3 regions of the Streptomyces sp. NPDC001068 genome follow, and region 2 is predicted to be linked to each of the others. Evidence: riboswitches for the same ligand, from Rfam matches in the RefSeq annotation. Region 2 holds a riboswitch; each other region holds the start of a gene.

Region 1 (5,045 bases), on a different contig from region 2:
TCAGGCCCGGGAGGGGCGCGGAGACCTGGAAGGCGCCCATGTCGGTGGGGGCCATGGTCTGGAAGGCGCCCATGTCGGTGGGGGCCATGGTCTGGAAGGCGCCCATGTCGGTGGGGGCCATGGTCTGGAAGGCACCCATGTCGGCCGGGGCCATGGTCTGGAAGGGGCCCATGTCCGCGGAGGCCGTGGCTTGGAATGCAGCCGTGTCCGCGGGGACCCCGGCCGGGAAGGCCTCCGTGTTCGCCGGGGTCGCGGCCGGGAAGGCACCCGTGTCGTCCGGCATCGGGAACGTGCCGGTGGCGCCCGGCGTCATGACCCGGAAGGAACCGGTGTCGCCGAGGGTCGCGGTGGGGGGCGGAGCGGTGTCCATGGCGGGCGCGGCCGGCACGTCGCCGGTGCCGCCCGGCGTCATGACCCGGAAACCGGGCGGGGCCGCCGGAAGCCGGGACGGTGCGCTGCCCGGGGTGATGATCCGGAAGGTGCCGGTGTCCGTCGGGGACACGATCGGGATGCCCCCGGTGTCCGTCACGGCCGTCTCCGGCGACGCTCCGGTGTCGCCGTATCGTCCCGGCGCCCCGGCGGGAGCCGGCCGCCGCGCCGGGACCCGGGCCTCGGGCGTGGTCCAGAGGGCCTGGGCGACCGGTGCCGCCTGCGGGGCCTGGGCGGGCGCGGCCGGTTCGAGCGCCGCGACCGCCCGCTGTCCGGTGCGCTGCGACAGCAGCTCCCGCGCCTTGGCGATCTTCAGCTGGCTCCTGGTCTTGGACGTGCCGGGCGTGGCGCGCCGCGGCGCGGCGGCGGGCAGTGCCCTGGGCGCGTCGGACGAGCCGGGCGGCAGGGCCGCGGGGGACCCGGCCGTCAGTTCCCGCCCGGGGCGCGCCGCCGGCTCGCGGACGACCTCGATGTCACTGTTCGCGGAGGGTCCCGCGGTCAGCTCAGGCCGGGACGGGCCGGAGCCCTCCACCTGGCCGAGCAGGTCGGCCGCCATCGGGCTGACGGGCCGGCGTGGTCCGGGGCGGGCGGGCTGCCGGTCGGCCGGCAGCGCAGCGGGGACGCTCGGCCCGAGCCGTGAGCGTGCCGTGTCGAACCACTCCCGCGCGATGCTCTCGAGGCCCGGGTCGTCACGCCGGGGCCGCTTGAACAGCGGGACACCGCGGGACCGCGAGCCCCCGTTCATCGCGCGCGTGGCGTTGTAGTTCCCGGTGGCGTTCTCGGCCTGGTCGTAGAGGTTGTCGATCCGCTGTCGAACCTCGTCACGGCTCTCGGGCGCCATGGGGGTCGTGCTCCTTCCGTACTCCGCCGACCGGGTTAGCTGTCGGGTTCGGGCGGGTCGATCCGGAAGGCATGCCCTACGGCCCCTGCCTGAGAAGGCGGTCGGCCGATTCACCCCAGTGGTTCCGTTGGGTCCCCGGCTCCGGGAGGCCCCGTTGGGCACCGGATTGGGCGGAGGCCGCGCGGCCCGGCGGGATTCGCCGGGGGGAGCCGAACGGCCTGCCCGTCAACTTAGCCAACTTGTGTCACTCGTGTGAAGGTTGGAGTGGCTAATGTCCGATACGTAATTGTGATGTTCGTCGTAGTGCTCGACGGCGGGGGGCGCTGCCGCGGGCGGTCCCACGGGCTGCTTCCTATGAGAACACCGTGAATTCGTGGGGTGGTTGAACACGGAGGCGCCGCGCCGCGTATCAGGCGGGGGGATTTCCATGCCCGGCCGACCACGACACGCAGGGGAACGACCTTGAGACCCAACAGGCGCAGACGCCCGACCGGCGCACAACGCGCGACCTTCGCAGCGGTCGCCCTGATGCTCGGTGGCGGAACACTGGTCGCGGTGAACGTCTACGCCTCGGCCACCGAAGGGGGTTCGGACCAGTCCGGAGCGACCGCCAACGCTCAGGTGCTGTCCGCGCCCACCGTCTACTGCCCCGACGTCGGAAGCCGTCTGACCGACGTGCCCGACGCGGCCCGTGCCGACGTCGACGGTGAACTCGCGCAACTGGACCAGCAGATCGTGGCCGCCTACCAGCAGCTCAAGGACTCGGCGGCGGCGATCCAGCAGGACCCCGGTGCCGCCGACCGGACGATCCTGGAGCCGCTGAAGGAGAAGCGCTCCGAGTCCCTCCAGCGCATCGCCGACGCCATCGACCGCGAGGGGGACCGGCCCCAGGGCCTCGACGACCTCGCGGCGTGCACGCTGCACTCCTCGGACCAGGGCGGCGGCCAGTCCGCCTCGCCGCAGGGCGGTGAGACACCGGGCCAGGGCGCGAGTGCGAGCGCGAGCGCGAGTGCCGGCACGGGCGTCGGAGGGCAGGGCGGCAACGGCCCGGTCGCCGCCGACTACGCCGACATCACCGGTGTGCAGCCCAACGTCGCGAACCCGGCCGAGCGGTCCGGCGGCTCCACCGGCACCTTCTCCTCCAGCTGCGGGGTCAACGCCAACGGCCTGTTCAACTCGGACAACGTGATCGTGGCGCCCGGCGTCTCCAACGGCGCCCACCACTTCCACGACTACATCGGCAACCAGTCCAACAACGCGTTCGCCAGCGACGACGACCTCGCGAAGGCCGACACCAGCTGTGCGGACCGGGGCGACAGGTCGACGTACTACTGGCCGGTGCTGCGGCTGCAGAACGGCAAGCAGGAGCGGGACGCCGACAAGCCGGGCGGCGGTACCGAGGGCAACGCCGGGCAGATCGTGACGGCGAAGGAGGTCACCCTCACTTTCGAGGGGAACCCGACCTCGAAGGTCACCGAGATGCCGCGGCTGCTGCGCATCATCACCGGTGACGCCAAGTCCTTCGTCAACGGCCCGGCCAACGCCAACGCCTCCTGGAGCTGCACCGGTTTCGAGGACCGGCAGCTCAAGGACAAGTACCCGCTGTGCCCCAAGGGCAGTGACGTGGTGCGCACGTTCAGGTTCCAGAGCTGCTGGGACGGCCGGAACATCGACAGCGCCAACCACCGCACCCACGTGGCGTTCGAGGCCGCCGACGGCAGCTGCCCGAACGGCTTCCAGGCCATCCCGCAGCTGGTGCAGCGCATCGTCTACGCCGTGGACGCGCCGAGCCTTCAGGACGGCGGCCGTACGGTCCCGCTGTTCGCGGTGGACTCGTTCCCCGAGCAGCTCCACAAGCCGGTGACCGACCACGGCGACTTCATCAACGTCTTCGACGAGGACCTGATGCGGAAGATGGTCGACTGCATCAACTCCGGCCGCACCTGCGGGGCCGGGGCCGGCGAGCAGCCGCCGTCGCAGAGCGCCGAGCCCGACCCGTCCGAGTCGGCGAGCCCGCAGGACCCGCCGTCGGACACCGCGAGCCCGGTCACCGAACCGAGCGACACGGCGGCCCCGGCCGAACCGCCAGCCGAGACCGGGGGCGCCGAGCCCTCCGAGCCCCCGGCGGAGCCGTCCGCCACGAAGACCGACTCCGGCGGCACCGGTCTGCCGCACGTCTACGCGAGCGCTTCGCCCAAGAAGTCCTCGGGCACCGGAGGCGGCGTCATCAGCCGGCCGACCGACCGGCCCGAGACCGTGGCCCCGGCCGACACGGCGACGGCGGCCGGCGCCGCTCCGGCGGGCCAGGAGTCCCCGTCCACCGTGCCCCAGACGGAGCCGCAGGCCGTCCAGGGCGATCTCGCCGAGACGGGCGCCCACCTGTGGCCGGCCGTCTTCGGCGGACTGCTGCTGGCCGCCGGGTTCGTGCTGCTGTGGCGCACCAGGTGGCGGTCGTCCTGACGCACGCGTCGCGTCTCCGCCGGGCCCGGCCCGGCGGAGACGCGAGCCCGCCCGACCCGCCGTTCCCGGGTCAGGCGGTGCGCAGCGTCCGCCGGGCGAGTTCGAACGCGGGGAGCATCTCGTCGTGCTCCTCGCTGTCGAGGCCGCCCAGGTGCAGGACGACGGGCCCGTCCGGCGTGACCACGGCCAGCGCGGACTCCCGCTTGCTCTCCGCCGACAGCCCGCTCGTGGAGACGTAGTCGACCCGCACCCCGGCGAGGCCCCCGGACGTGAAGGTCCGGTACCGCGCGCCGCCGGTGTGGGCCTGAGCGGCCACGAAGGCCCTGAGCACCGCGCCGGCGTCCGCGCGGCCCGGCTTTCCGGTCGACACCCGCAGGAACCCGATGGCCCCGGCGGGCTTGGCGTCTATCTCGCAGACCAGGGTCACCGGGCCCTGGCGCAGCAGGCTCTCCGCCAGGTCGCCGCCCGGGGCGTCGGAGGCGGCCCCGGCCGGGCCCTCGACGGCCTCCGCCCGCCAGCCGCGGGCGGTGTCGAAGGTGACCGGCAGCGTGCAGCCGGAACCGGCGGCGCCGACCGTCCCCCCGCTCCGCGCCGCGCCCGAGGACGCCCGCCCCGACTCCGTCACGTCACTCGCGCGTACCGACGCTCCACACCCCGCCAGCAGCCCCGCCGCCAGTGCGAGCGGTACGGCCGTTCTCCCCAGGGTCCCCACCCGATGCCTCCCCTTCGGCGTCCGGCGGATCACTGTAATCGAGGGCCACGACAGGGCTGAGCGCCCTTTCCCCGGGCGAGCCGCTCATCGGCACCGCCTCCCCTGACGACCGGACCCCGCCCGTGCGGTGGTGACCCGCCCGTACGGCCGGGCTCCGCCCGCGCGGCCGTGACCGGACGGCCGGAGCACGCCCGTGGGGTTGTGACCCGCTCATGCGGCCGTGACCGGACGGCCGGAGCACGCCCGTGCGGCTGTGAACCGCTCGTGCGGCCGAGCTCCGCCCGCGCGGCCGTGACCGGAGGGCCGGGCCCCGCCCGTCCGGCCGTGACCGGCACCCCCGCCGCTTGCCCTCGGCGGGCCGGGCACGGCAGGGTGCCCGTGTGCCCACCCTGCTGATCGTCCATCACACCCCCTCGCCGCACTGCCAGGCCATGTTCGAGGCCGTGGTCTCCGGGGCGACCGCCCCGGAGATCGAGGGCGTCCGGGTGGTGCGGCGGGCGGCGCTGTCCGCCACGGTCTCCGACGTCCTCGCCGCCGACGGCTACCTCCTCGGCACCCCGGCCAACCTCGGTTACGTCTCCGGTGCCCTCAAGCACTTCTTCG
Region 2 (5,045 bases):
CGAACGGGCCTCCGCCCGCTGCTCCCGCGCGCGCTGGACGGCGACCGAGCGGTCCGTGGGCTCGAGGTCGAACTCCAGCCGGACCACGCCGTCCTCGAAACTGCGCTGCTGGGTGTACCCGGCGTCCGTGAACACCTTGATCATCTTGTTGTTGGCCGGCAGCACCTCGGCGGCGAACCGGCGGATGCCTCGCTCCCGCGCGACGGCCGCGATGTGCTCCAGGAGGGCGGAGGCGACGCCCCGGCCCTGGTGGGCGTCCTGGACGAGGAAGGCGACCTCGGCCTCGTCGGCGGGCGCGGAGGCGGGCATGCCACCGGGGCCAATACGGTCATAGCGTACGGTGGCGATGAACTCGCCGCCGATGGTGGCCGCGAGTCCCACCCTGTCCACAAAGTCGTGGTGCGTGAAGCGGTGGACGTCCTTGGCGGAGAGCCGGGGGTAGGGCGCGAAGAAGCGGTAGTACTTCGACTCGTCCGAGACCTGCTCGTAGAAGCTGACCAGGCGGTCGGCGTCATCGACGGTGATGGGCCTGACGCGCGCGGTACCCCCGTCGCGCAGCACTACGTCCGCCTCCCAGTGGGAGGGGTACACGTGCCGGTCCTGCCGGTCCGCCGGGGTCTGCATGGGCCCCAGAGTACGGCTCGCGTCCGACAGGGGCGCGAGGCAGTCTGTGGAGGACGGAAGCCGGACCGAGGCCGCGGTCCGGCGACACACCCGGGGGACCCATGTCCCGCTCCGGGCATGCTTCACGATATGGGAAACTGGTCTAGACAACCCTGAAAACCGAAGGGCAGCATCACATGGCTGAGCGCCGCGTCAACGTCGGCTGGGCCGAGGGCCTCCACGCCCGCCCCGCTTCCATCTTCGTCCGAGCCGCCACGGCCACAGGCGTCCCGGTGACCATCGCCAAGGCCGGGGGCGACCCCGTCAACGCGGCCTCCATGCTGGCTGTCCTGGGCCTGGGTGCGCAGGGCGGCGAGGAGATCGTCCTCGCCTCCGACGCCGAGGGCGCGGACGCCGCTCTCGACCGCCTGGCCAAGCTGGTCGGCGAGGGTCTCGAGGAACTCCCCGAGACCGTCTGAGCCGCACGGCTCCCGCACCACCGGGCCGCGCCACCCCTGCGAGGGCGGCGCGGCCCCGCCGTTTCCGCCGTGCGGGTTTCCGGCGTCCGGGTTTCCGTCGTCTGCCGTTCCCGTTGTTCCGGTAGTTCCCGTTGTTTTCGTCGCAGGGATCACGCGGCCTCGGCGGCGGTCGGCGCGGCACCCGTGTTCCACATGGCGCGGGAAAATTCACGCCGGGCACACGAATGGCGCGTCACCGGGAATTACCGGCACGCACAGATAAAGGCAGCGGAAAGACCGCTCCGCCGAATTACATCTCTTTGTATACGGCGCCCGTGTTAATGCCGCGGGCCCGACATGTTTACGGGATGTTGCGAAGTCCTCACACCACCGCCCCGGTCCGTGCCGCCGGAGAAGCGCAGCCGGTGGGAGAGCGTGGACCGCTCGGTGTGCAGCGCGGTGAGCGCCCGCGCGCGCTCGCCGTCGCCGCGCGCCACCGCGTCCACGATGGCGCCGTGCTCGGCCCAGGACCCCACCGGGTCGGCGGGCGCCGCGACGACGTACATCCAGGCGATCTTGTGCCGCAGTTGGGTGAGTGCCGAGGTCAGGGCATGACTGCCGGTCGCCTGGGCGAGCGTCTCGTGGAACCAGCCGCCCAGCGACCGCAGATCCTCGCTGCCGCCCCTGCGGGCCCGCTCCTGACCCAGCCTGACCAGTCCGCGCAGCACCTTGAGGTGCGCCTCGGTACGGCGCTGCGCGGCCCGGGAGGCGCCGAGCGGCTCCAGGAGCAGACGCATCTCCAGCAGGTCGGCGGCCTCCTGCTCGGTCGGTTCCACGACGCACGCGCCCGCGTGCCGGCGCGTCACCACGAACCCCTCGGCCTCCAGGGTGCGCAGGGCCTCGCGGACGGGGACGCGCGAGACGCCGTAGCGGCGGGCCAGGACTTCCTCGGTGAGCCGGCTGCCGCGCTCATGGACCCCCGCGACGATGTCGTCCCGGATCGCCGTGCATACCGAGTGCGCCGGAATACGCATGTCCGACCTCCGCCCTGGTCCCCGTGAAAAGCCGCCGAGTGACGTCCGTTCCGTGACTCTATTGCAATGGGCCGGAATTTCCGAAGGGGGCCTTGAATCCATGCGTATTTTTTGGACACCGAGGTCACGGAAACGACGAAAGCCCCGGCGTGGAGGCCGGGGCTTTCGGAAAGCTCGTCGGACGGCGTCACATGCTTGCCGCCGCGCTCGGGTCAGACGTCGACGCCGTGCTTGCGGAGGTAGGCGACCGGGTCGACGTCCGAGCCGTACTCCGGGGTCGTACGAGCCTCGAAGTGGAGGTGGGGGCCGGTCACGTTGCCGGTCGCGCCGGACAGGGCTATCCGCTCGCCCGGGGTGACCTTCTGGCCCACCGAGACACCGATCGACGACAGGTGGCCGTACTGGGTGTACATGCCGTCGGCCATCTTGATGACGATCTGGTTGCCGTACGACCCGCCCCAGCCGGTGGAGACCACCGTGCCGGTACCGACCGCGTGCACCTCGGTGCCGGTGGCCGCGTGGAAGTCGATGCCCGTGTGGGCGCCGGAGGACCACAGGGAGCCGCCGGTCTTGTAGCCGGTGGAGACGTACGAGTCGGTGACCGGCACGACGAAGGCGTTGAGACGCTTGCGCTCGGCCTCCCGCGCGGCACGCGCCGCGGCCGCGTGCTCCTTCTCGGCCTTCGCCGCGGCCTTCTCGCGGGCCGCCTTCTCGGCCGCCTCGCGCTCGGCGGCGGCCGTCTGCGCGGCGGCCTGGGCGTCGATCTGTTCGACGACCGAGTCACTGACCGTGATCACCGGCGTGAGGCCGGTCTGCTGGACGGAGTTCTCCGCGGCGAGCGCGGGGGCCGCCGAGACGGTGCCGATGACACCGGTGGTGGTGAGGGCCGCGATGCCGGCGGCCTGCGCGGTGGTGCGCTTCACCCGGCCGGGACGACGGTGCTTCCCGGAGGCGCACATGAACGCCATGTAGAGGCTGGTCCTTTCCTTCCCTCTCGCCTACCGGGTTAGCTGACGGGTTCGGAGCAGGAAGGTCTCCTACGGGCCCCCTCGCGACTAGCGCGGGCGCCCGATTCACCCCAGGGACTGCGTGGGTCCCCGGCTCCCCTGGCTCGCGCCGTACGGGGACTCGGCGATGACTGTCCGGTGCCGCGGGCGCGGCGCAGTGTCGTGCGGACAGCCTGGAAGAACCTACGAGGGCGTCCTCGCAATCCTCAAACGGAACGCGGATTTTGTCGCGCATCCCACAGGGCAGACAGGCAACCTCCGCACCAATCCGGACATTTCAGAGCCCTGGTGGCCGGGTGGTCACCAGGGCTCCGTTCACGCGCGGGGCGTCGCCCGGCTACTCCGCGGCGACGACCGTCACTTCGCCGATGCCGAGGGCCTCGACCGGCTCCCTGATCTGCGCCGCGTCGCCGACCAGGACGGTGACCAGGTGGTCGACCGGGAAGGCGTTCACGACCGCCGCGGTGGCCTCCACGGTGCCGGTGGCGGCCAGTTGCCGGTAGAGCGTGGCCTGGAAGTCGTCCGGCAGGTGCTGCTCGACCTGGTCGGCCAGGGTGCCGGCGACGGCCGCCGCGGTCTCGTACTTCAGCGGCGCCACGCCGACCAGGTTCTGCACGGCGACGTCGCGCTCGGCGTCGGTGAGTCCGCCGGAGGCGAGGGTGCGCAGCACCGTCCACAGGTCCTGGAGCGCCGGGCCGGTGTTCGGGGTGTCCACGGAGCCGCTGATGGCGAGCATCGAGGCGCCGCTGCCGTCGGGGGCGGACCGCAGCACCTGCCCGAAGGCGCGGACGCCGTAGGTGTAGCCCTTCTCCTCGCGCAGGACACGGTCCAGGCGGGAGGTGAGGGTGCCGCCCAGGCAGTAGGTGCCGAGCACCTGGGCGGGCCAGACCCGGTCGTGCCGGTCGGCGCCCACGCGGCCGATGAGCAGCTGGGTCTGGACGGCGCCGGGGCGGTCCACGATGACGACCCGGCCGGTGTCGTCCGCGGAGACCTGGGGCACCGGCCGGGGCCGGCCGGCGGTGCCGTGCCAGGCGCCCAGGGTCTGGCCGAGCAGTTCGTCCAGGTCGATGCCGGTCAGGTCGCCGACGACGACCGCGGTGGCGGTGGCGGGCCGTACGTGCCGGTCGTAGAACCCGCGCACGGCGGCCGCGTCGATCTTCTCGACGGTGTCCTCGGTGCCCTGGCGAGGCCGGGACATCCGCGCGGTCGACGGGAACAGCTCCTTGTAGAGCTGCTTGGCGGCCCGGCGGCTGGGGTTGGCCAGCTCGTGCGGGATCTCGTCGAGCCGGTTGCGCACCAGCCGCTCGATCTCGCTGTCGGCGAAGGCGGGCGCCCGCAGCGCGTCGGAGAGCAGCCCGAGCCCCTTCTCCAGCCGGGAGGCCGGCACCTCCAGGCTGAGCCGGACGCCGGGGTGGTCGGCGTGTGCGTCGAGGGTGGCGCCGGCCCGCTCCAGCTCGGCGGCGTACTCCTCGGCGGAGTGCTTGTCGGTGCCCTCGGAGAAGGCGCGCGCCATGATCGTGGCGACGCCGTCCAGGCCGGCCGGTTCGGCGTCCAGGGGCGCGTCCAGGAGCACCTCCACGGCGACGACCTGCTGGCCGGGACGGTGGCAGCGCAGCACGGTGAGCCCGTTGTCCAGGGTGGCGCGCTCGGGGGCCGGGAAGGCCCAGGGCCGCGCCTCGCCGGGCTGGGGCTGCGGGTGGAAGTCCATGGTGGCGAGCTCGGTCACTTGGCCGTCTCCTCGTTGTTGTCGCCGGCTTCGACCGTGGCCTCGGCCTCGGGGTCCGCGGGCACGTCGGCGTCCTCGACCGCCTCCGGGGACTTGGGCTCGTAGACGAGCACCGCGCGGTTGTCGGGCCGCAGGCGGGCCTTGGCGACCTCCTGGACCTCCTGCGGGGTCACCGTGAGGACGCGCTGGACGGCGGTCAGGGCGAGCTGGGGGTCGC
Region 3 (5,045 bases), on a different contig from region 2:
CCGGTCGACCCCCTGCCCGAGCCGTACGATCACCATCCGCCGGTCCAGGTCGACGAGTTCACCCGTCTCCGGGTCGGCGTCGGCGACGAGCAGCCGGATGGAGTTGGTACCGCAATCGATCGCGGCGACGCGGGTCATGGCTGGTGTTTCCTCACTCTGTAGGTGACCTTGTGGCGGACCGGGCGGCGACGGTCAGCCGTCGGCGGAGGGCACCACGCACGCCCCCTTGGCCCACCACTCGGGCAGCATGGCGATCGCCTCGTCGCCCAGCGGGTTCACACCTGGTCCCGCGGCCAGCGAGTGGGCCACCAGCACGTGCAGGCACTTCACCCGGTCCGGCATCCCGCCGGCGCTCGGGAAGCCCGTCAGCTCCTCGATCTCGTCCCGGCGCCGGATGTAGTCCTCGTGCGCGGCCCGGTACGCCGCCGCCAGCTCCGGATCGCTCTCCAGCCGGGCCGTCATCTCCTTCATCACGCCGTTGGCCTCCAGGGTGCCGATGGCGGAGGCCGCCTTCGGGCACGTGAGGTAGTACAGCGTCGGGAACGGCGTGCCGTCCGGCAGCCGCGGCGCGGTCTCCACGACGTCCGGCTGCCCGCACAGGCAGCGGTGCGCGATCGCCCGCAGCCCGCGCGGTGGCCGCCCGAGCTGCTGCTTGAAGGCCTCGACGTCGGCGTCGGTCGGCTCGGTGCGCGGAGTGGAGGGCGGAGGCGTTTGCATGACTGTGTTCTGCGTGGCTTTCTGTCGGTTCACTGGTCGGACGCGTCGGACTTGTCGACGCCGTCCCAGACGTTCGCGTACCAGGGCCGGTCGGCCGCCCCGAGGTAGGCGTGTGCCTGCTTGGCGGCATTGGGGTCGATGACGATGTAGCCCGTCTCCCCCGGCATCACGTAGTGCAGCCGCAGCCGGATCTGCTGCTCGGCGTACGCGTCGTCCTGCCACCGCGCCTTGACGTCCCGCAGCTGCTCGACCCGCTGCCGGGCCCGCTGCTGCTGACGTTGCAGGTCGGAGATCTCGGCGCGCTGGGAGACGTACTGCCGCATCGGGTAGGCGAGCGCGACGATCATCGTGCACAGCACGATCGCGAGCAGCGCGGCACGGCCGGTGAGCCGGGAGCGGCGGGCCTGCCGTTTGGTCTGGGAGCGGTAGACCCGGGCCGCCGTCTGCTCGCCGAGCAGCTTCAGCCTGGTCGCGGTGGAGAACCGGTCCCGGTCCCTCACGGCCATGTCCCCGCCTCCCGTTCACACGCGCGTACGTCCCCGCACACGGTACGGGACCGGTACGGGGACGTACGTACGACTGGCGCAGCCTTGACCCTTAACGGGTCAGCGACCCCTGACGGATCGGTGGCCCCGCGCGGGTCAGCCCTTGAAGCGCGGGAAGGCGCTGCGGCCGGCGTACACCGCGGCGTCGTCGAGGATCTCCTCGATGCGCAGCAGCTGGTTGTACTTGGCGACGCGCTCGGAGCGGGCCGGGGCGCCGGTCTTGATCTGGCCGCAGTTGGTGGCGACGGCGAGGTCGGCGATGGTGACGTCCTCGGTCTCGCCGGAGCGGTGGGACATCATGCACTTGAAGCCGTTGCGCTGAGCCAGCTCGACGGCGTCCAGGGTCTCGGTGAGCGAACCGATCTGGTTCACCTTCACCAGCAGGGCGTTGGCGGCGCCGTCCTCGATGCCGCGGGCCAGGCGCTCCGGGTTGGTGACGAACAGGTCGTCGCCGACGATCTGGACCTTGTCACCGAGCTTGTCGGTGAGGACCTTCCAGCCGGCCCAGTCGTCCTCGAACAGCGGGTCCTCGATGGAGACCAGCGGGTAGGAGGCGACGAGTTCCTCGTAGTACTCGGTCATCTCGGCGGCCGAGCGGGACTTGCCCTCGAACTCGTACTTGCCGTCCTTGTAGAACTCGGACGCGGCGACGTCGAGCGCGAGCGCGATCTGCTCACCGGGGACGTAACCGGCCTGCTTGATCGCCTCCAGGATGAGGTCGAGCGCGGCGCGGTTGGACTCCAGGTTCGGGGCGAAGCCGCCCTCGTCGCCGAGACCGGTGGACAGGCCCTTGTTCTTCAGGACCTTCTTCAGGGTGTGGTAGACCTCGGCGCCCCAGCGCAGCGCCTCGGAGAAGGACTCCGCGCCGATCGGGGCGATCATGAACTCCTGGATGTCCACGTTGGAGTCCGCGTGCGAGCCGCCGTTGAGGATGTTCATCATCGGCACGGGCAGCAGGTGCGCGTTGGGGCCGCCCAGGTAGCGGAACAGCGGCAGGTCGCTGGCCTCGGAGGCGGCGTGCGCGACGGCGAGGGAGACGCCGAGGATGGCGTTGGCGCCGAGCGAGCCCTTGTTGTCGGTGGCGTCCAGGTCGAACATGGCCTGGTCGATCAGGCGCTGCTCGGTGGCGTCGTAGCCGACGAGCTCCGGGCCGATCTGCTCGATCACGGCGAGCACGGCCTTCTCGACGCCCTTGCCGAGGTAGCGGTTGGGGTCGCCGTCACGGAGCTCGATGGCCTCGAAGGCGCCGGTGGAGGCGCCGGAGGGAACGGCGGCACGACCCGTGCTGCCGTCGTCGAGGCCGACCTCGACCTCGACCGTGGGGTTGCCTCGGGAGTCCAGGATTTCCCGGGCTACGACGACGTCGATGGACGGCACGAGCATCTCCTTCTTGGGATGTGACGCTGGTTGTGCGGGCGCACGCGGGCCTTGTCGGCCCTTGCTCAGCCTTGCGACTAGAGCCTATCCGCCCCGGGCCCGTCAGCCGGCCGACCGACCGGCCCGTGGACACACAGACGGTACTCATTGTTCATGTGCGGAACAAAGGGGGGTCCGATGAAGAACGGAAGAAGAGCGGGTCACGAAGAGGAACCCCGCTCCGGTGCGTACGGGGGAAAACGCACCGGAGCGGGGTTCCGTGGGGGGACGGGGGTGGTCCTCACGTGGCTCCCGCCGGACGGGCCACGGTTGCGCGGGGGCTGCGGTGCAGCCGGGTTCTACTTCAGGTGCAGCTGCTGGCCCGGGTAGATGAAGTCGGCGTCGTCGACGATGTCCTTGTTCAGCTTGAACAGCGCCTGCCAGCCGCCCTTGACCTTGTGCTTCACGGCGATCGTGCTGAGCGAGTCGCCCTTGACGACCTTGTACTCGCCGTCGCCCTTCTTGACCTTCTTGCCGGTCGGGGTGGTGACCGTCTTCTTGGCGGCCGGACGCTCGGCGGAGCGGGAGGCGGTCCGGGTGTCGCTCGAGCGGGTGGCGGTGCCGCTGCTCGACGAGCCGCTGGAGCCGGAGCCCCCGGTGGAGGCGCCGGACAGACCCGTGCCGCAGACCGGCCAGGCACCCTTGCCCTGCGCGGCGAGGACCTTCTCGGCGATCTCGATCTGCTGCGCCTTGCTCGCCTGGTTGGCCTGCGCGGCGTACTGCGTGCCGCCGTACGCGGCCCAGGTGGAGGCGGAGAACTGCAGCCCGCCGAAGTAGCCGTTGCCGGTGTTGATGGCCCAGTTGCCACCGGACTCGCACTGGGCGACGGCGTCCCACTCGGAGGCGGTGGCGGCGGAGGCGGTGCCCGAGGCCATCAGCGGAGCGGCGATGGCGACACCGGTGACGCCGGCGAGCGCGGCGGCACGGGTGGCCATGGACGGACGACGGTGCTTGCCCTTGCCGGAAAACAGCATGGAGGATCCCCTCACCGACGCCTGCGAGGTGAGCTGTCGGGTTCGGGCCGAATGAGTTGCCCGGCCGCGCACCTCACGGTGCGCGGCTTCACCCCGAGCCGGACACGGCGGTCTCAACCACCGGTCCCGGCACCTACCTTGGGTCCCCCGCTCCTGCCTACGGCGCTTGACGCGACGACTGTTCCCGGGTGGCCACTGGCAGGACTCGGCGTTGCGGCGGCCGGGGCTCGTGGTGACGAGCGGCCTCGACCGTAAACAGGCGATCAGGTGAATTTCAAAGATGATCAGGGCTTCTGAGACTCATCCCACACTTTCCCCAAATCGGACATTTACCGTCCAAGCAGGGCGAGTTGAGGGGTCCGCCCCTGTCGCCATCAGTCCGTTTCGCCACTGAGTTTCAGGGTCTGACCGGGGGCGATGTCATCCGCGTCGGCACCGATGTCCGCCTTGTTGGCGGCATACAGCGCGCGCCACCCGCCGTCCAGGCCAAGGGAGTCGGCGATGGAGGCGAGCGTGTCGCCGTCCCGGACGGTGTACGTGCCCGCACCCGGCGAGGCATGCCGGCCGGCGGAGGCGGCACTCTGACCGTTTGTCACGTTTTCGTCCGCCGAGGTGCCGCGGTGCTTGCCGCCGCCGGTGACGGCTCCGGTGTCGACCAGATCCCAAGAGCTGCCCGTCTGCCACGAATTGTCCGAGTCGTCGGATTCGGGCACTACGGGGCTCTCGCTGGCCTTTGCGGTATCAGACGCCTTGGATTCCGACTTGTCCTTCTTCGTGGAACCCGCGGCGGAGTCCTTGCCGGAGTCGTCGCTCGCGCTCGGAGACGGGGTGGCGGAGCCGGAGTCCGTGTCACCCGAGCTGTCGTCCGAGGTGCTGGAGGAGCCGGAGGAGCCGGAGTCCAACGAACCGGACGAAGTGGTCGAATTCGACAGTCCCGAGGAGGAATCGGAGGAGCCGGACACGTCGTCCGATCCGTCGAGGCCCGTGTCGACGTTCACCGAGGCGTCGTCCGAGGACAGCCCGGCGAGCAGGGCACAGGTCCGCCAGGGCTTGGTGCCCTGGTCGGCGAGGATCTTCTCGGCGACGGCGATCTGCTGCGAACGGCTCGCCTGGTCCGGCGTGCCGGCGTACTCCTGGCCGCCGTAGTGGTCCCAGTCCTCCTGGGACATCTGCAGGCCGCCGTAGTAGCCGGTGCCCGCGTCCATGCTCCAGGAGCCGCCGCTCTCGCATTCGGCCACCCGGTCCCAGGTGTTTCCGTCGGCCGCGCTGGCGCTCGCCGCGCCGAGGAGCGGAATGGCGATGGCCGAGCCGGTCACGCCGGCCGCGACGAGGAGAGCCGGAGCCTGACGGGGGCGACGGTGACGACCGTTCCCGGAGAGCATGCGGAGACCTT

What was found. A riboswitch is a leader RNA that binds a small molecule or an ion and turns the genes downstream of it on or off. The one in region 2 is predicted to bind cyclic di-AMP.
Positions count from the first base shown of each region.
Region 1: it holds a riboswitch for cyclic di-AMP, as region 2 does, so the genes downstream of both, ACFY3I_RS08250 (NlpC/P60 family protein) here and ACFY3I_RS04815 (M23 family metallopeptidase) in region 2, are expected to answer to the same signal.
Region 3: it holds a riboswitch for cyclic di-AMP, as region 2 does, so the genes downstream of both, ACFY3I_RS37625 (transglycosylase family protein) here and ACFY3I_RS04815 (M23 family metallopeptidase) in region 2, are expected to answer to the same signal.

Region 1 is NZ_JBIAYD010000002.1:700,653-705,697, reverse strand. Features, by position in the region: gene ACFY3I_RS08250 (NlpC/P60 family protein) at 1-1,270, opposite strand, end outside; cyclic di-AMP (ydaO/yuaA leader) riboswitch at 1,279-1,453, opposite strand; gene ACFY3I_RS08245 (DUF1996 domain-containing protein) at 1,799-3,730, shown strand; gene ACFY3I_RS08240 (lipoprotein) at 3,801-4,442, opposite strand; gene ACFY3I_RS08235 (flavodoxin family protein) at 4,823-5,045, shown strand, end outside.
Region 2 is NZ_JBIAYD010000001.1:1,119,204-1,124,248, forward strand. Features, by position in the region: gene ACFY3I_RS04800 (GNAT family N-acetyltransferase) at 1-624, opposite strand, end outside; gene ACFY3I_RS04805 (HPr family phosphocarrier protein) at 801-1,082, shown strand; gene ACFY3I_RS04810 (GntR family transcriptional regulator) at 1,400-2,095, opposite strand; gene ACFY3I_RS04815 (M23 family metallopeptidase) at 2,308-3,063, opposite strand; cyclic di-AMP (ydaO/yuaA leader) riboswitch at 3,076-3,239, opposite strand; gene ACFY3I_RS04820 (M16 family metallopeptidase) at 3,440-4,828, opposite strand; gene ACFY3I_RS04825 (pitrilysin family protein) at 4,825-5,045, opposite strand, start outside.
Region 3 is NZ_JBIAYD010000017.1:39,232-44,276, reverse strand. Features, by position in the region: gene ACFY3I_RS37645 (exopolyphosphatase) at 1-138, opposite strand, end outside; gene ACFY3I_RS37640 (DUF501 domain-containing protein) at 193-717, opposite strand; gene ACFY3I_RS37635 (septum formation initiator family protein) at 747-1,223, opposite strand; gene eno (phosphopyruvate hydratase) at 1,359-2,645, opposite strand; gene ACFY3I_RS37625 (transglycosylase family protein) at 2,978-3,652, opposite strand; cyclic di-AMP (ydaO/yuaA leader) riboswitch at 3,656-3,827, opposite strand; gene ACFY3I_RS37620 (transglycosylase family protein) at 4,027-5,034, opposite strand.